DNA from 3 places in the Oceanobacillus phoenicis genome. Region 1 is predicted to be linked to each of the others. Evidence: a T-box and tRNA genes for the amino acid it is inferred to sense, from the RefSeq annotation. Region 1 holds a T-box; the other regions hold tRNA genes.
What was found. The T-box of region 1 lies ahead of ABC346_RS12035 (valine--tRNA ligase). A T-box ahead of a tRNA ligase gene usually reads a tRNA of that ligase, here a tRNA-Val.
Positions count from the first base shown of each region.

Region 2: it has a tRNA-Val gene. The T-box ahead of ABC346_RS12035 (valine--tRNA ligase) is inferred to sense a tRNA for this amino acid. The anticodon was not compared.
Region 3: it has a tRNA-Val gene. The T-box ahead of ABC346_RS12035 (valine--tRNA ligase) is inferred to sense a tRNA for this amino acid. The anticodon was not compared.

Region 1 covers NZ_JBDFME010000001.1:2,433,409-2,439,724, forward strand. The annotation lists gene spoVID (stage VI sporulation protein D) at 1-276, shown strand, start outside; gene ysxE (spore coat protein YsxE) at 370-1,368, shown strand; gene ABC346_RS12030 (hypothetical protein) at 1,365-1,553, opposite strand; T-box leader at 1,703-1,929, shown strand; gene ABC346_RS12035 (valine--tRNA ligase) at 1,975-4,626, shown strand; gene ABC346_RS12040 (ATP-grasp domain-containing protein) at 4,726-5,577, opposite strand; gene ABC346_RS12045 (RimK family alpha-L-glutamate ligase) at 5,574-6,316, opposite strand, start outside.
Region 2 covers NZ_JBDFME010000001.1:620,024-626,339, reverse strand. The annotation lists rRNA gene ABC346_RS03505 (16S ribosomal RNA) at 1-864, shown strand, start outside; rRNA gene ABC346_RS03500 (23S ribosomal RNA) at 1,138-4,059, shown strand; rRNA gene rrf (5S ribosomal RNA) at 4,341-4,456, shown strand; tRNA gene ABC346_RS03490 (tRNA-Val) at 4,462-4,537, shown strand; tRNA gene ABC346_RS03485 (tRNA-Thr) at 4,539-4,614, shown strand; tRNA gene ABC346_RS03480 (tRNA-Lys) at 4,663-4,738, shown strand; tRNA gene ABC346_RS03475 (tRNA-Leu) at 4,742-4,826, shown strand; tRNA gene ABC346_RS03470 (tRNA-Gly) at 4,843-4,917, shown strand; tRNA gene ABC346_RS03465 (tRNA-Leu) at 4,923-5,011, shown strand; tRNA gene ABC346_RS03460 (tRNA-Arg) at 5,015-5,091, shown strand; tRNA gene ABC346_RS03455 (tRNA-Pro) at 5,093-5,169, shown strand; tRNA gene ABC346_RS03450 (tRNA-Ala) at 5,184-5,259, shown strand; rRNA gene ABC346_RS03445 (16S ribosomal RNA) at 5,462-6,316, shown strand, end outside.
Region 3 covers NZ_JBDFME010000001.1:475,114-481,429, reverse strand. The annotation lists gene ABC346_RS02590 (metal ABC transporter solute-binding protein, Zn/Mn family) at 1-1,178, opposite strand, end outside; gene ABC346_RS02585 (aldehyde dehydrogenase family protein) at 1,491-2,918, opposite strand; gene fabI (enoyl-ACP reductase FabI) at 3,045-3,821, opposite strand; tRNA gene ABC346_RS02575 (tRNA-Glu) at 4,083-4,157, shown strand; tRNA gene ABC346_RS02570 (tRNA-Val) at 4,165-4,240, shown strand; tRNA gene ABC346_RS02565 (tRNA-Thr) at 4,356-4,431, shown strand; tRNA gene ABC346_RS02560 (tRNA-Tyr) at 4,480-4,563, shown strand; tRNA gene ABC346_RS02555 (tRNA-Gln) at 4,574-4,648, shown strand; tRNA gene ABC346_RS02550 (tRNA-Lys) at 4,723-4,795, shown strand; gene ABC346_RS02545 (hydroxymethylglutaryl-CoA reductase, degradative) at 5,036-6,316, shown strand, end outside.

The sequences.
Region 1 (6,316 bases):
ACTGATTACGAAGTTAATGATCAGGAACAGGAAGATCTTGATATTCTCGATAATGAAGATAATCCGGAAGATGCAACTTATTTGTCTGATATTTTCCGTAATGCAGAAGAAGAACAGTATACAAAAATGCGCCTATGTATTGTTCAACAGGATGATACTATAGAAACCATTGCACAAAGGTTTTCTATTAGTCCATTACAATTAATCAAACATAATCAATTAGAGTCAGACTTTGAAGTAAATCAAGGTCAATTACTGTATATCCCTCCAAAATAAGGAGGTCCTGCGCAAACAAGCTTTGCGTAGGTATACATAATTAGTGAATGAGGATAGTTAATTAATTTTGTGTTTCTTAAGGGGTGATAACAGGTGGAGATATTAAAAGAAGTACTTGAACATTACAGCATTTATCCTCTAGAAATTGAAAAAGTTACGAATCGACTTTTTCGAGTATATGATGGAATGCGTGATTATGCTTTAAAACGCAGCTTTCTAAATGAAGATACAATTGAATCATGGGTCAGTATTTATCATGTTGCTAGCGAAAAGAATATCTCTGAAATCCTACCTGTATATGTAACAAAAGATGGATCACTTTATCAGAGACATGAACATTTCTATTATTATTTAACTCCATGGGTTGATATTCCAAGAAACAAGGATATTAATTATCAAATCGAGAGTACGATGCAGACATTGGCTCTTATTCACAAAAAAACAAAGCAAACTGAACGGATTCAAATCGACACAATGAAAAAGGACTTTGAAGGATTCCAATCGTTTTGTAGAGAGGTGCCGGACGGTCTAAAAGAAAATATCGTTCATTTTGAAAGCAGAAGGTACATGTCACCTTTTGAATTAATTGCATGTTCTCAGTATAAAGGTGTCGTACACGCTTCAGAATTACTTCAAAATAAAATGAATGCTATATTCGATCAGGAAGAAGAGAGTATTTCCTGGTCAAAGAGTTTATGCCATGGAAAAGTAGAACCATCACATTGTAGAGGTGGATATTTGTTGAATTGGGAAGAGGCCAGTTTTGACCATCCTTCTACTGATATTGCTAACTATTTTCAACATCTTACTGGTCAATATGACCAACCAATTGAAGAGATTCAGCAAGCTTTTAAGTTATATCGTAAAACAAATCACCTAACCGTAAAAGAGATGCATTTATTAACTATAAATTTATTAAATCCTGCTTTTTATATAAGTGTTGTTCAAAATTTTACTGAGCAAAGAACAAAAAAATCTATGTTTGAACAAACGAGAGAACTTCAACATCAATTTAGACGGTTACAATTTGGAATGAAATGGGTCGATTTTATACAAGAAGAGTACGAAACGATAAATGTTGATACAAATTAAATCCATTCAAGATAGAAGGCAATTACTAATCCAATTAATACACCAGTTAAAAGTATATCAAACGTAGTTGGAATCAGTAATGTTCGAACAAGTTGAAATACCATAATGGGTGTTACCGATACTTCTATAATAATAATACACTTTCGTGCCCAAGGTGGAAGTCGAAAACGATAAAACCTTGCCATAATTAAATAACCTCCTGAATTTTAGTGAATGTGCACACCTTTTTTATTCTAAAGTATATTATGTATAAATAAGCTTGTTTCGTGCCTATAATAAATAACAGTTGACGCTATAGGAAGTTCCAGATAAAATAATAATACGAATAAGCAAAATAAATGCGAAGATAGGGAGTAGTAAAGAATACACACTTTTAGAGAGGGAAATCTTGAGCTGGAAATTTCCTAAGTACGTTGTTCTTGAAGTCGTCCTTGATGCAGTTTCTCTGAAAGAAAAAGTAGGGGAGACCGGCGATTAAGCCGTTATCCGAACAAGAGTGTGCAAGTCATTGCTTGCAAACAAAGGTGGTACCACGGAAACTATACCCTTTTCGTCCTTTTATAAGGATGAAAAGGGTTTTTTGCTTTATTAAAAGGAGGTTTATAAATGAAACAGGACAAGGGTAAAAAGCAATCACTTTCTCCAAAGTATAATCCAAAAGAAGTGGAAGATGGTCGATATCAATTTTGGTTGGATGGAAAGTTTTTTGAAGCAACAGGAGATCCCGATAAGGAACCATTTTCTATTGTTATTCCACCTCCAAATGTAACTGGACGATTACATTTAGGGCATGCATGGGATACGGCGATGCAAGATACTATTACAAGGATGAAACGTATGCAAGGCTATGATGTTTTATGGCTCCCAGGAATGGATCATGCTGGTATTGCGACTCAAGCAAAGGTGGAGGCAAGATTAAAAGAATCAGGCACAAATCGCTATGAATTAGGTCGTGAGAAATTTTTAGAAAAAGCATGGGAATGGAAAGAAGAATATGCTAGCTTTATTCGTTCACAATGGGAAAAACTTGGGCTAGGTCTAGATTACTCAAGAGAACGGTTTACATTGGACGAGGGATTGTCTGATGCAGTTCGAGAAGTATTTGTTAAGTTATATGAGAAAGGGCTCATTTATCGTGGTGAATATATAATTAACTGGGATCCGTCCACCAAGACAGCTCTATCTGATATTGAAGTAATATACGAAGAAGTTCAAGGTAAATTTTATCATATGCGCTATCCGATTAAAGGTAGTAATGAAACTATTGAAATAGCTACAACACGTCCAGAAACGATGCTGGGAGATACAGCAGTTGCTGTTCATCCGAAAGATGAGCGGTACCAGCATCTAATCGGTAGAACAGTTATATTACCTATCGTTGGGAGAGAAATTGAAATTGTAGCAGACGATTATGTTGATATGGAACTTGGTTCTGGAGCAGTAAAAATAACACCAGCACATGATCCAAATGATTTTGAAATAGGTAATCGACATCAATTAGAACGCATCCTAGTGATGAATGAAGATGGGTCTATGAATGAAAATGCTTTAGAATATCAAGGGTTAGACCGTTTTGATTGTCGTAAACAAATCGTAAAAGATCTTCAGGAACAAGGAGTATTGTTCGATATTGAAGAACGATCTCATCAGGTTGGCCATTCTGAACGTAGTGGAGCCGTTGTGGAACCATATCTTTCAACACAGTGGTTTGTTAAAATGGATCCTTTGGCAAAATCAGCACTCGATATGCAAGCAGATGCGGACCAAAGAGTAAATTTTGTCCCTGAACGATTTGAACAAACTTATTTTAATTGGATGGATAATATTCGCGATTGGTGTATTTCTCGTCAATTATGGTGGGGACATCGAATTCCAGCTTGGTATCATAAAGAAACGAATGAGATATATGTTGGTAAGGAAGCACCAACTGATATTGAAAATTGGGAGCAGGATGAAGATGTATTAGATACATGGTTCTCATCTGCGTTATGGCCATTTTCTACATTGGGATGGCCGGATGAAGAATCCGAAGATTTAAAACGTTATTTCCCAACGAATGTATTAGTAACAGGTTATGACATTATTTTCTTCTGGGTATCGAGAATGATTTTCCAATCCAAAGAATTTATGGATGAAAAACCATTTGAGGATACGTTATTACATGGACTTATTCGTGATGCTGATGGAAGAAAAATGAGTAAGTCACTTGGAAATGGAGTAGATCCAATGGATGTTATTGAGAAATATGGAGCAGATTCGTTACGCTATTTCTTAATGACAGGGTCAACACCAGGTCAAGATTTGCGATTCCATTGGGAAAAGGTAGAATCAACGTGGAATTTTGCTAATAAAGTATGGAATGCATCTCGTTTTTCTATCATGAATTTGGAAGGATTCACTTATGAAGATATTGATTTAACAGGAAATCTATCTCTTCCAGATCGTTGGATTCTAGCGAGATTAAATGAAACCATTGAACAAGTGACACGAAACTCAAATAAGTATGAATTTGGTGAAGCTGGTAGACATCTATACAACTTTATCTGGGATGAATTTTGTGATTGGTATATTGAGATGGCAAAATTATCACTATATGGAGAAGATGAAGACAAGAAAAAGACAACTCGTTCTGTTCTTGCTCATGTGCTTGATCAAACGATGCGAATGTTACATCCGTTTATGCCATTTATTACAGAAGAGATCTGGCAACAGTTGCCTCATGAAGGACCATCGATTACAGTTAGTAACTGGCCAGAGGTTAATTCTGAATTTGAGGACAATCAAGCGATACAAGAGATGCAACGCTTAGTATCCATTATTCGTTCGGTACGAAATAGTCGTGCAGAAGTAGATACTCCAATGTCGAAGCAAATTAAAATGCTTATAAAAACAGAAAATCAACAGCTAACTACGGAATTGGAGAAAAATCGAGATTATTTAGAGCGTTTTTGTAATCCGAGTGAATTGTCTATCTCAACAGATATAGAAGCACCTGGAAAAGCAATGACTTCTGTAGTAACAGGAGCCGAAATATTCCTTCCGCTTGAAGGTTTAATTGATTTTGAAAAAGAAATTAAACGATTAGAAAATGAACTTACAAAATGGACGAAAGAAGTGGAACGAGTACAGAAAAAACTATCTAATCAAGGTTTTGTAAGTAAAGCACCAGAATCAGTGGTGGAAGAGGAAAAACGAAAAGAAAAAGATTATTTAGATAAACAAGCAAAAGTCAAGACACGTTTATCTGAACTAAAATAGTAAGATAACAAAAACAAAGGCGCAAGCGCTCGTAAGCAACGTAGCGAGTGCGCCCCTGTTTTATCAGGGAGGGGTGGTTCGACAATGGTCGAACTTCATTTAAATAGATGATTTAATATGTTTGATGTAAAGCTCGAGTAAATTTATATTGCTCACTTTACTCCACGTACGTGAACCTACAACATCTTCAATTTCATTGAATCGTAATTCTCCTTCAGTAGATAGAAGAAAATCAATTCCTACCATATCGAAATGAAATTCATCTATAATTTTCTGTACGAGAGATCGTTGATGAGAGGTTAAATTATACAAGGATGCAGTTCCTCCCAGTGTATAATTAGCTCGAAAGTCTGTTTTGCTTTCTCGCAATACGGCACCAATGATTTGTTTACCAATCACGAATACTCGTATATCTTTACCAAACTGAATATCTTCAGTGGATTGAAGTATGATATCTGAATGACAATTTAACCTGTATGTATCCCATTCGTTCATATTATGAATTAAGGAAACTTGCTTTCCGCCTTTTCCATTTGCTATTTTGCCTATGAACGGGAATCCAAGTGGCGGATTGTGTGGCAGGAGACCATTTGAATAATAATAGGTATCTGGCATAGAGACTCCAGTTTGGATTATAGCATTATGGGTATAGCCTTTATGGTTGAAAATTTGTGAGATGGTGGAGGAATTGAATACACTTATTCCTATCCCCTCTAAATGCTTACTTAATAATGGATCCATATATCGGACAATGGCGAAATCCGGTATGGTTATCTGTTTATTGTCATAACAAAGTATAGGTTGATTTGTATTAATTCCAACAGTTAATTGTTCACGAATAATTAATTGTAAAGACAGGCCTTGTTTTGTTGCCTCCAATTGAAACCATTCAATATAGCTTGCATTCTTTATGGCGTCTCCTTCTGAATAAATTAACCAGCCTACAGTCATCTTATTTTCCCTTCAATATAGGTTATCATTTCATCCGCTATATCCACACTCGTACATTCCGTCAGATTCCGAATATGAGCATTGGCGTTAATTTCACAAACCAAGTAAGAATCTTCCTGCCCAAATAATAAGTCTACTCCAGCAAAATCGGCATTAATAGCTTGTGCAGCAGCAATAGCGATATTAGTTGCCTTTTGATCAGGTGTAAATGGTTTCATATTTCCACCATTTGTTATATTTGCTCTAAAATCTTGATCATTATTTCTTTCCATTCCTGCAATAATTTTATCTCCTACAACTTGTAATCTTAGATCTCTTCCATGGCTAGAAGAAATATAAGATTGAAATAAATAAGGTTTTCCTTGTAATTGATTCGTCAATTTTTTAAGTTCCTTAAATTCGTGCACGAGGTACACTTGCTCACCAAAAGAACCGAACGCTTCTTTAACTATTAGTGGTAAACCTAGTTTGTGAATGATTGACTGTAGATAATCATCAGATAGTATACCTGTAGAGTAGATTTTAGGAGCAATTATTGTATGTGGAATAGGGATTCCAATATCTGTGAGTTTTTGATACGTTTGTATTTTATCATCACTCATCTCTATCGTAGCAGAACTATTGAAAACGGGAATTCCAAGTTGTTCTAGATATTTTGCCAAGTAGATATCTTTATCAATAAAGAATACAAAATCAGGCAATGTATACGTTTGTCTATGTAATCCAAGCGGATGCCTAT
Region 2 (6,316 bases), 1.8 Mb from region 1:
CCACGTGTAGCGGTGAAATGCGTAGAGATGTGGAGGAACACCAGTGGCGAAGGCGACTCTCTGGTCTGTAACTGACGCTGAGGAGCGAAAGCGTGGGGAGCGAACAGGATTAGATACCCTGGTAGTCCACGCCGTAAACGATGAGTGCTAGGTGTTAGGGGGTTTCCGCCCCTTAGTGCTGAAGTTAACGCATTAAGCACTCCGCCTGGGGAGTACGGCCGCAAGGCTGAAACTCAAAAGAATTGACGGGGGCCCGCACAAGCGGTGGAGCATGTGGTTTAATTCGAAGCAACGCGAAGAACCTTACCAGGTCTTGACATCCTCTGAACACTCTAGAGATAGAGTTTTCCCTTCGGGGACAGAGTGACAGGTGGTGCATGGTTGTCGTCAGCTCGTGTCGTGAGATGTTGGGTTAAGTCCCGCAACGAGCGCAACCCTTGATCTTAGTTGCCAGCATTTAGTTGGGCACTCTAAGGTGACTGCCGGTGACAAACCGGAGGAAGGTGGGGATGACGTCAAATCATCATGCCCCTTATGACCTGGGCTACACACGTGCTACAATGGATGGAACAAAGGGAAGCGAACCCGTGAGGTCAAGCAAATCCCACAAAACCATTCTCAGTTCGGATTGTAGGCTGCAACTCGCCTACATGAAGCCGGAATCGCTAGTAATCGCGGATCAGCATGCCGCGGTGAATACGTTCCCGGGCCTTGTACACACCGCCCGTCACACCACGAGAGTTGGTAACACCCGAAGTCGGTGAGGTAACCTTTTGGAGCCAGCCGCCGAAGGTGGGACTAATGATTGGGGTGAAGTCGTAACAAGGTAGCCGTATCGGAAGGTGCGGCTGGATCACCTCCTTTCTAAGGATTATTACGGAATCGTACTTGGTTGTTTGGTTCAGTTTTGAGAGAGCAATCTCTCGAAATAATGAACTTCTGTTAAGAACGTCACGTCCATGTGACAACACAGAAGCCACCACATCCGTGTGGAAGTTTGTACCTTGAAAACTAAATAAGAGTAACAACGACATCAAACAAAAAGATGAAGCAACTATTAAATTAGAAGCTGAATCTATTTAATGTTTTTTTGAAACAAGGCTATTAAATTAGCACGCTTATTTACTGAAATAACTTAGTTAAGTGAATAAGGGCGCACGGTGGATGCCTTGGCACTAGGAGCTGAAGAAGGACGGGACTAACACCGATATGCCTCGGGGAGTTGTAAGTAAACTTTGATCCGGGGATTTCCGAATGGGGAAACCCACTGTTCGTAATGGAGCAGTACCTATACCTCAATACATAGGGTATAGGGAGCAGACCCGGGGAACTGAAACATCTCAGTACCTGGAGGAAGAGAAAGAAACCTCGATTTCCTGAGTAGCGGCGAGCGAAACGGAAAGAGCCCAAACCAGAAAGCTTGCTTTCTGGGGTTGTAGGACACTCCTTTGGAGTTACAAAGAAATTCTTTAAATGAATCGATCTGGAAAGGTCAGCCGAAGAAGGTAACAGCCCTGTAATTGAAAAGGAATTTCCTCCGGAGTGTATCCTGAGTACGGCGGAACACGTGGAATTCCGTCGGAATCCGGGAGGACCATCTCCCAAGGCTAAATACTCCCTAGTGACCGATAGTGAACCAGTACCGTGAGGGAAAGGTGAAAAGCACCCCGGAAGGGGAGTGAAATAGAACCTGAAACCGTGTGCCTACAAGTAGTCGAAGCCCGTTAATGGGTGACGGCGTACCTTTTGTAGAATGGACCGGCGAGTTACGATCTCATGCAAGGTTAAGTGGAAGACACGGAGCCGCAGCGAAAGCGAGTCTGAATAGGGCGAATATAGTATGTGGTCGTAGACCCGAAACCGTGTGATCTACCCATGTCCAGGGTGAAGGTCAGGTAACACTGACTGGAGGCCCGAACCCACGTATGTTGAAAAATGCGGGGATGAGGTGTGGGTAGGGGTGAAATGCCAATCGAACACGGAGATAGCTGGTTCTCTCCGAAATAGCTTTAGGGCTAGCCTCAAGATGATGAGTACTGGAGGTAGAGCACTGATTGGACTAGGGGCCCCTACCGGGTTACCGAATTCAGTCAAACTCCGAATGCCAGTTACTTAAACTTGGGAGTCAGACTATGGGTGATAAGGTTCATAGTCGAAAGGGAAACAGCCCAGACCGCCAGCTAAGGTCCCAAAGTATACGTTAAGTGGAAAAGGATGTGGAGTTGCCCAGACAACCAGGATGTTGGCTTAGAAGCAGCCACCATTTAAAGAGTGCGTAATAGCTCACTGGTCGAGTGACTCTGCGCCGAAAATGTACCGGGGCTAAACGTATCACCGAAGCTGCGGATTGTTCTTACGAACAATGGTAGGAGAGCGTTCTAAGTGCTGTGAAGTCAGACCGTGAGGACTGGTGGAGCGCTTAGAAGTGAGAATGCCGGTATGAGTAGCGAAAAAAGAGTGAGAATCTCTTTCACCGAATGCCTAAGGTTTCCTGAGGAAGGCTCGTCCTCTCAGGGTTAGTCGGGACCTAAGCCGAGGCCGACAGGCGTAGGCGATGGACAACAGGTAGATATTCCTGTACCACCTCATGATTGTTTGAGCGATGGGGGGACGCAGTAGGATAAGGAATGCGCACCGATGGACGTGTGCGCCCAAGCAGTGAGAAAGTCAGATAGGCAAATCCGTCTGGCAATTTCAAGCTGTGATGGGGAGGGAAATTGAGTACCGAAGTTCCGGATTTCACACTGCCAAGAAAAGCCTCTAGTTAGATCATAGGTGCCCGTACCGCAAACCGACACAGGTAGGCGAGGAGAGAATCCTAAGGTGAGCGGGAGAACTCTCGTTAAGGAACTCGGCAAAATGACCCCGTAACTTCGGGAGAAGGGGTGCTCCTTCATAGGAGGAGCCGCAGTGAATAGGCCCAAGCGACTGTTTAGCAAAAACACAGGTCTCTGCGAAGCCGAAAGGCGAAGTATAGGGGCTGACACCTGCCCGGTGCTGGAAGGTTAAGGGGACGAGTTAGCTCTTCGGAGCGAAGCTTTGAACCGAAGCCCCAGTAAACGGCGGCCGTAACTATAACGGTCCTAAGGTAGCGAAATTCCTTGTCGGGTAAGTTCCGACCCGCACGAAAGGTGCAACGACTTGGGCACTGTCTCAACGAGAGACCCGGTGAAATTATACTATGCGTGAAGATGCGCATTACCCGCGACAGGACGGAAAGACCCCGTGGAGCTTTACTGTAGCCTGATATTGAATGTTTGTGCAGCTTGTACAGGATAGGTGGGAGCCTTTGAAACGTGAGCGCTAGCTTACGTGGAGGCACCCGTGGGATACCACCCTCGCTGTATGAACATTCTAACCCAGGACCGTGATCCGGTTCGGAGACAGTGTCAGGCGGGCAGTTTGACTGGGGCGGTCGCCTCCCAAAGAGTAACGGAGGCGCCCAAAGGTTCCCTCAGAATGGTTGGAAATCATTCGTAGAGTGTAAAGGCAGAAGGGAGCTTGACTGCGAGACCTACAAGTCGAGCAGGGACGAAAGTCGGGCTTAGTGATCCGGTGGTTCCGCATGGAAGGGCCATCGCTCAACGGATAAAAGCTACCCCGGGGATAACAGGCTTATCTCCCCCAAGAGTTCACATCGACGGGGAGGTTTGGCACCTCGATGTCGGCTCATCGCATCCTGGGGCTGTAGTCGGTCCCAAGGGTTGGGCTGTTCGCCCATTAAAGCGGTACGCGAGCTGGGTTCAGAACGTCGTGAGACAGTTCGGTCCCTATCCGTCGTGGGCGTTGGAAGTTTGAGAGGAGCTGTCCTTAGTACGAGAGGACCGGGATGGACACACCGCTGGTGTACCAGTTGTTCCGCCAGGAGCATGGCTGGGTAGCTACGTGTGGAAAGGATAAGTGCTGAAAGCATCTAAGCATGAAGCCCCCCTCAAGATGAAACTTCCCATCACTTCGAGTGAGTAAGATCCCTCAGAGACGATGAGGTTGATAGGTCCGAGGTGGAAGCGTGGTGACACGTGCAGCTGACGGATACTAATTGATCGAGGACTTATCTAAGTATATAAAGCGACAGGATCTGTACATCAACGTACAGACTGGACGTTCTCTGAATGAGATAAAGGAAATACAAAGAGTCGTTAGACGATTTGATATTGACTTATCGTAAGGAAGAGAAGGAAGTCTGCTAGTTGATAGAGACTGGAGCTAGAATAGAATGATGTCACGTTACTCTTATTTAGTTTTTAGGGTACAATCCTAAAAAAGTGTTGCATTTTGTCTAAGAAATGCATATAATATAACTTGTCCTTATTTTTTTTGGACTACATATTACACGAAAGTCTGGTAGCGATAGCGAAGAGGCCACACCTGTTCCCATGCCGAACACAGAAGTTAAGCTCTTCAGCGCCGATGGTAGTTGGGGCTTTGCCCCTGCAAGAGTAGGACGCCGCCAGGCAGTTCGGAGGATTAGCTCAGCTGGGAGAGCACCTGCCTTACAAGCAGGGGGTCGCAGGTTCGAGCCCTGCATCCTCCACCACGCCGGCCTAGCTCAACTGGTAGAGCAACTGACTTGTAATCAGTAGGTTGGGGGTTCAAGTCCTCTGGCCGGCACCACTTTTTTAAACAGAATATTAATGAATGGTGAATATATTCAAGTTGTACGAGCCATTAGCTCAGTCGGTAGAGCATCTGACTTTTAATCAGAGGGTCGAAGGTTCGAATCCTTCATGGCTCACCATTTGCGGGTGTGGCGGAATTGGCAGACGCGCTAGACTTAGGATCTAGTGTCTTCGGACGTGGGGGTTCAAGTCCCTCCACCCGCACCATTAAAAATATGCCAATGCGGAAGTAGTTCAGTGGTAGAACACCACCTTGCCAAGGTGGGGGTCGCGGGTTCGAATCCCGTCTTCCGCTCCAACCCTGCCGGGGTGGCGGAACTGGCAGACGCACAGGACTTAAAATCCTGCGGTAGGTGACTACCGTACCGGTTCGATTCCGGTCCTCGGCACCATTCGCGCCTGTAGCTCAATTGGATAGAGCGTTTGACTACGGATCAAGAGGTTAGGGGTTCGACTCCTCTCAGGCGCGCCATCGGGAAGTAGCTCAGCTTGGTAGAGCACTTGGTTTGGGACCAAGGGGTCGCAGGTTCGAATCCTGTCTTCCCGACCATGATTTTTAAATAAGGGGCCTTAGCTCAGCTGGGAGAGCGCCTGCCTTGCACGCAGGAGGTCAGCGGTTCGATCCCGCTAGGCTCCACCATTTCTATCAAAAAACTTTTTAAAAAGTGTTGACAAGATTTGGGAGAAATGATATATTTATAAAGTCGCTTTTTTGAGAGCGACACTGAAATTGCTCTTTGAAAACTGAACAAAACAACCAGTACGAAAGAAGAAAAACACCTCGTTTTTCTTAAAAAGAAATGAAGTCAGAAGTTGACTTCTGAAGCACAAGAAACACAACTTTTATGGAGAGTTTGATCTTGGCTCAGGACGAACGCTGGCGGCGTGCCTAATACATGCAAGTCGAGCGCAGGAAGTTATCTGATCCTTTTCGGAGGTGACGATAATGGAATGAGCGGCGGACGGGTGAGTAACACGTAGGCAACCTGCCTGTAAGACTGGGATAACTCGTGGAAACGCGAGCTAATACCGGATAACACTTTTCATCTCCTGATGAGAAGTTGAAAGGCGGCTTTTGCTGTCACTTACAGATGGGCCTGCGGCGCATTAGCTAGTTGGTAAGGTAACGGCTTACCAAGGCGACGATGCGTAGCCGACCTGAGAGGGTGATCGGCCACACTGGGACTGAGACACGGCCCAGACTCCTACGGGAGGCAGCAGTAGGGAATCTTCCGCAATGGACGAAAGTCTGACGGAGCAACGCCGCGTGAGTGATGAAGGTTTTCGGATCGTAAAACTCTGTTGTTAGGGAAGAACAAGTGCCATAGTAACTGATGGCACCTTGACGGTACCTAACCAGAAAGCCACGGCTAACTACGTGCCAGCAGCCGCGGTAATACGTAGGTGGCAAGCGTTGTCCGGAATTATTGGGCGTAAAGCGCTCGCAGGCGGTTCTTTAAGTCTGATGTGAAATCTTACGGCTCAACCGTAAACGTGCATTGGAAACTGGAGGACTTGAGTGCAGAAGAGGAGAGTGGAATTCCACGTGTAGCGGTGAAATGCGTAGAGATGTGGAGGAACACCAGTGGCGAAGGCGACTCTCTGGTCTGTAACTGACGCTGAGGAGCGAAAGCGTGGGGAGCGAACAGGATTAGATACCCTGGTAGTCCACGCCGTAAACGATGAGTGCTAGGTGT
Region 3 (6,316 bases), 2.0 Mb from region 1:
TCTTGCGTGATGGTTTCCATATTTCGAAGTGTAATACTATCTGCGCCAATTTCTGATTGAATAATTTCACTCACTTTACTACTTACATTATTTTCAAATGCTACATATTTTAAGTCGTGTTCTTCAGCAGCATTGATAATCTGTACTAACTCGGATTGAGAAGGCTCTTGTGTCGGGGATAACCCATGAATGCTTATTTGTTCCAATCCATATCGTTCTTCCCAATAACCATATGCAGCGTGTGAAACAATTAAGTGGTTAAGGTCTGCGTTATCAAAGGTTTGTTGTAAGTCTTGATCAACTTGCTCTAATTGACTTTTTACTTCCTCAAAATTAGCAGTAAAGTATTCTTCTTGCTCAGGTAGTAAGTCAATTAACGTGTTTTTAATATTCTCTGCTAGTTGAATACTTAATATAGGGTCAATAAATACATGAGGATCTCCAATTCCACTTTCCCCATCATGATTATCAATTTGAAGCTGTACCGCCTCTGATTCTGCAACAACTTCATTATTGTCATCAGATAAAACGACCTTTAATTCGATTGATTCATCAATCGTACCATTATATTGAGAAGTTGATTGGCCATCCACTTCTACCCATTCCTCGGAAGAATCGGTACGAGAATACCACTTCCAGTTGTCAACATCTGTATCTTCATCTAAATGTGCTTCTAATTCAACGGTATCACCTGAATGATAGTGATCATTTACACCGTCGATGTGGATGGAAGCTGAATTTTCATTGTGGTCATGGTCATGGTCATCACTTTCATGTTCGTGAGATGCTTCTTCATCTCCGTGATTGTGGTTATGTTCACCTCGTAAGTGCACACCTTCCCCTAAAGGAACGACTGCTACATCTTCATCGGCTAAAATTTCCTCTGCTTTTTCAGCAAATGGTTCCATACCAACACCGGAGTACAGAAATGCATCATTTTTAGCTAGTTCGACCATTTCTCTAGAGCTAGGTTCGTATGTATGAGCATCTGCGTTCGGGGGATAGATACTTTCTACATCTACATAATCACCGCCAATTTTTGAGATGAAATCTTCTAAGGCGAAGATAGTTGTGGATATTGTTAATGAATTTTCATCATCCCCGTTAGTAGCATCTTCATTTTGGCATGCAGATAAAAGAATGAGAGTTGTTAATAATAAAAATAGAAGACGTTTCACTATGTTACCTCCAAATTTCTAATAAGATATTATAAGTTAATATTCCAAATCAGTATAAAAGTAGTCATTATTATAAAACGTACGTAATGATTACGAATCGTAATTGTTACGATTTAAAATTTACACCTATTTGGATTATATGTCAAGGTCTACTTTTATATTTTAGAAGTTTATTAAAAAAGCAAAATAAAAAACCGGTAGTAATCATCTACCGGTTCTCTAATAACATAGCAATTTATAAAATTGGCATGCTCTGAATAACTAAATAATTGAATCAGCAACAAGCGGCGCAAGGGCCTTTTTGCCGTAATATTATTTAGGTAAGCCAAGAATTGTTTTTGGTTCTAGGAATTCCTCAATCCCGTAGTCACCCCATTCGCGGCCAATACCAGATTGACCAAATCCACCAAATGGAGCGGAGAAGTCTGCTTTACCATCATTAACTGTAATTCGACCAGCTCTTATGCCTTTAGCAGCTTTTGTTAATGTCTCTGGATTTTCACCAACGACATATCCTGCTAATCCATAGATGGTATCATTTGCTATATCAATTGCTTCATCTAAATCATTGTACGTAATGACGGATAGGACTGGACCGAAGATTTCTTCTTGAGCGATCGTATCATCACGATTTACATTCGTAAAGACAGTTAGTTTAGAATAGTATCCTGTTTCTAAACCATCTGGTTTACCAGTGCCGCCTGCTACCAAGGTTGCTCCACTATCGATTCCTTGTTGAATATAATCTTGAACCGTTTTCCACTGTTCTTCGGAAACTTGTGGACCGGTAAAGGTGTTTTTATCTTGCGGGTCACCAACAGGAAATTCAGGTAATAATTCTTTTACTGCCTCAATGAACTCATCATGCATGGAAGCTGGTACAAGTGCTCTTGTTCCTGCAGTACATACTTGCCCTGTGTTAGCAGCGATATTTGTAATTGCATTTTTGGCAGCATATTTCACATCTGCATCATCTAAAATAATAATTGGAGATTTACCACCTAATTCAAGAGATACTTTCGTAATATCTTGAGCTGCATTTTCCATGATTTTTGTTCCGACTCCGCCCGAACCAGTAAACGATACGAAATCAATATCTGGATGTGAGCTAATTGCATTACCGATTTTACCACCAGAACCATTTACAAGGTTAAATACACCTTTAGGAACACCTGCTGCTTCAAATACTTCTGCGACTAGCATTGCAGCAAATGGAGTCTGCGATGCTGGTTTTAATATTACTGTACTACCAGCAGCAATCGCACTAGCTAGTTTTGTTGATAATTGATTTGTAGGGAAATTCCATGGTGTAATTAACCCTGCTACACCTATTGCATCTTTCTGAATAAATGATCCTTCACGTTGTTCGGTGAACTCAAAGTCACGTAATATTTTTGCTGTTTCTCTAAAGTGACGAAGACCCATTTCATATTGTGTTTGCTCCGTAAAAGTAACTGGAGAACCTAATTCCTGGGTAATTACGTTGATAAATTCATCTTTTCTTTTTTCATATTCATCTGCTATACGTTCTAATAATTGGACTCTTTCTTCCTTTGCAGTGTTTGAAAAGGAAGGAAATGCTTTTTTAGCAGCTTGTACAGCTTTATCTAAATCTTCTTCTGTACCTGCACTAATCGTACCCATTTTTTCTTCTGTTGCTGGATTTATAACATCAATTGTTTCATTGCCTGTGGATTCTACCCATTCACCATTAATAAAGTGTTTTACATTGTTAAACATATATTATCAAGCTCCTTTGTCTTGAATTGTTGTACATAATTAAATGTTCCCGATGTGTATGATAATAAACATAAGCATAAAAAAACCTTCCCAAAAAATGAGAAGGTATTATTAATCTTTTATATTTTATCCACCAATAATATGGAAGCCAGAATCAACATGTAAGACTTCTCCAGTTATACCACGAGCCATTTCACTAATTAGGAATAAGGTTGCATCGCCAACTTCATCTTGATCAACATTTCGGCGTAATGGAGCTTTCTCTACAATAACATTAGCTTTCTCATTAAAGTTAGAAACACCTTTTGCGGAAAGGGTACGGATCGGTCCTGCAGAGACAGCATTTACACGGATACCGTATTTACCCATGTCTTCGGCAAGGTAGCGAACACTTGCTTCTAGGGAAGCTTTTGCAACCCCCATCACATTATAACCAGGAATAACGCGTTCGGAGCCTAGATAGGTTTGTGTAACGATTCCACCACCTTCAGTCATAAATTCTTTAGCTGCCTTCGTGACTGCTACTAAGGAGTAGGCACTAATTTCTTGAGCGAGTAAAAAGCCATCCCTTGATGTATTTGCATATTCCCCTTGTAATTCATCACGATTTGCAAAGGCAACAGAATGAACTACGCCATGAATGACTCCTACTTTTTCACCAACTTCATTAAATGCTTGTTGAATACTTTCATCAGAAGCAACATCACAAGAGATAATGGCAGTTGCTTTCATTTCATGCTTGTCTAGTAGTTTCACCAATTTTTGATAAGAACGTTCTTGTCTATTTGTAAATATTAGATTAGCTCCTGCATTGTGCAGTGACTTGGTAATTCCCCAGGCGATGCTTCGTTCATTCGCAACCCCCATAACTACAATATTTTTACCTTCTAATAGTTTCGTCATAGTTTACCTCCAAATGATTCATTATTTACTTATTATAACTTATTAGTACCTGGTAATGAAACCAAAACATAAAAGTGTTGTTTTATAGGTGGATAAGGAAGCTGAAAAGTGCGATTATTCCAGCAATGAGACGGTTTTTAAGTGAAATAAAAAAATCCAAAAAATTTTCCAATTTACTCTTTACAAACTGGGTTATACTCGATATAATAAAATTCGTCAGTTTGCGAGACATGCTATCAAAAAGCTGTCGAAAAGCATCATGGCCCGTTGGTCAAGCGGTTAAGACACCGCCCTTTCACGGCGGTAACACGGGTTCGAATCCCGTACGGGTCACCAATATTATGGAGGATTAGCTCAGCTGGGAGAGCACCTGCCTTACAAGCAGGGGGTCGCAGGTTCGAGCCCTGCATCCTCCACCATCAAGTTTTATATGATGTAGAAATATATTCTTGCAACATAAATTGAAGTTTGATACTATTTCATTTGGTTGGCTCATGAAACGTGAAAATAATTGAATACTATAATCTTAATAATGCCGGCCTAGCTCAACTGGTAGAGCAACTGACTTGTAATCAGTAGGTTGGGGGTTCAAGTCCTCTGGCCGGCACCACTTGAATTTTAATTGTATAATCTTTATTTTATGGTTAACAATATCTACGGAGGGGTAGCGAAGTGGCTAAACGCGGCGGACTGTAAATCCGCTCCCTCGGGTTCGGCAGTTCGAATCTGCCCCCCTCCACCATTTTTGTTGTTGGGCCATAGCCAAGCGGTAAGGCATCGGGTTTTGATCCCGTGTACCCCAGGTTCGAATCCTGGTGGCCCAGCCATACTTTAATTAAGGTCTTTTTTTTATGCCTTTTTTATAAACTATATTAATGAAATATCTCATTTTATATTATACGAGCCATTAGCTCAGTCGGTAGAGCATCTGACTTTTAATCAGAGGGTCGAAGGTTCGAATCCTTCATGGCTCATAACATGGAACAAACAGGAACGATTAGTCGGACCTGTTTGTTTTTATATACAGAGAAAACAATGAAAATAACTTTACAGAAGATAAGGAAATAATTGAAAGTTCATTACTTAACACATATCGGAACTTCTAAATGAAAAGTCATTATATTTCATGTTATAATTTACATAGTTTAATTTGGGAACGATATATTAAATTTTTTAGTTCGATGAATTTCAATAGATTAAAGGATGAGCGAGGAATGAAATCTTCTAGAATTCCAGGTTTTTATAATATGTCAGTAGAACAACGACGCGAATTATTGAAAAATAATCATGAACTGACGGATGAGCAGATGAGTAGTCTCACGAGTAATCACCCATTATCTTTAGATACAGCCAATAATATGATAGAAAATGTAGTAGGTACCTATGAGCTTCCTTTAGCGATGGGATTGAATTTCGTGATTAACGGGAAGGAATACGTAGTACCGATGGCAATTGAAGAAGCTTCAGTTGTAGCATCTGCAAGCCACATAGCAAAAATTGTTAGAAGTGCAGGTGGATTTGAAGCCGAGTCTCGGGAAAGATTAATGATAGGACAAATTCAAGTTGTAGGGTGTTCTAACTTCAATGAAGCAAAAGAAGCGGTTCTTAACCAAAAAGATACGTTGATGCGAGCTGCTGATGATGCTTATCCAAGTATTGTAAAAAGAGGCGGGGGTACGAGAGACCTCGATGTGCGTATTCTGAATGATCATGAAGATTCAACATACTCGCAGATGCTTATCATGCATATATATGTAGATACTTGTGATGCGATGGGAGCAAATATGATTAACACTATGGTAGAAGCTATTGCTCCTATTGTTGAAGAAATAACTAATGGCAAGGTTTACCTTCGAATTTTGTCGAACTACGCTGACCGAAGCCTAGCAAATGCAAAATGTGTGATTCCGCCTTATCTTTTAGCAACAGGTGATTTCACTGGTGAGGAAGTCAGAGACGGTGTTATACATGCCTATGAATTTGCTGCTTCTGATCCATATCGTGCTGTTACGCATAACAAGGGTATCATGAATGGCATTGACCCAATTGTCATAGCTACAGGAAATGATTGGCGTGCTGTTGAAGCTGGCGCTCATGCATATGCAGCAAAAGATGGCCAATATGGTTCGATGACCACATGGTCTAAAGATAACGAAGGTAATTTGGTTGGTGAAATTGAGTTACCAATGTCTGTTGGAATTGTTGGTGGAGCTACAAGGGTACATCCTTTAGCAGAACTTTCTCTTTCAATAATGAATATAAAATCTGCGGCTGAACTAGCACAAGTAATTGTTGCAGTCGGTTTAGCACAGAATCTCGGTGCTTTGAAAGCTTTAGCAACTGATGGAATTCAAAAAGGCCATATGGCTCTTCATTCGCGTTCTGTTGCAATTGCTGGAGGGGCTTCAGGGGAGATGATTGATGTGATAGCGAATAAATTAATTGAACAAAAAGAAATCCGTGTCGGAAAAGCTAAAGAATTGGTGGAACAGTAT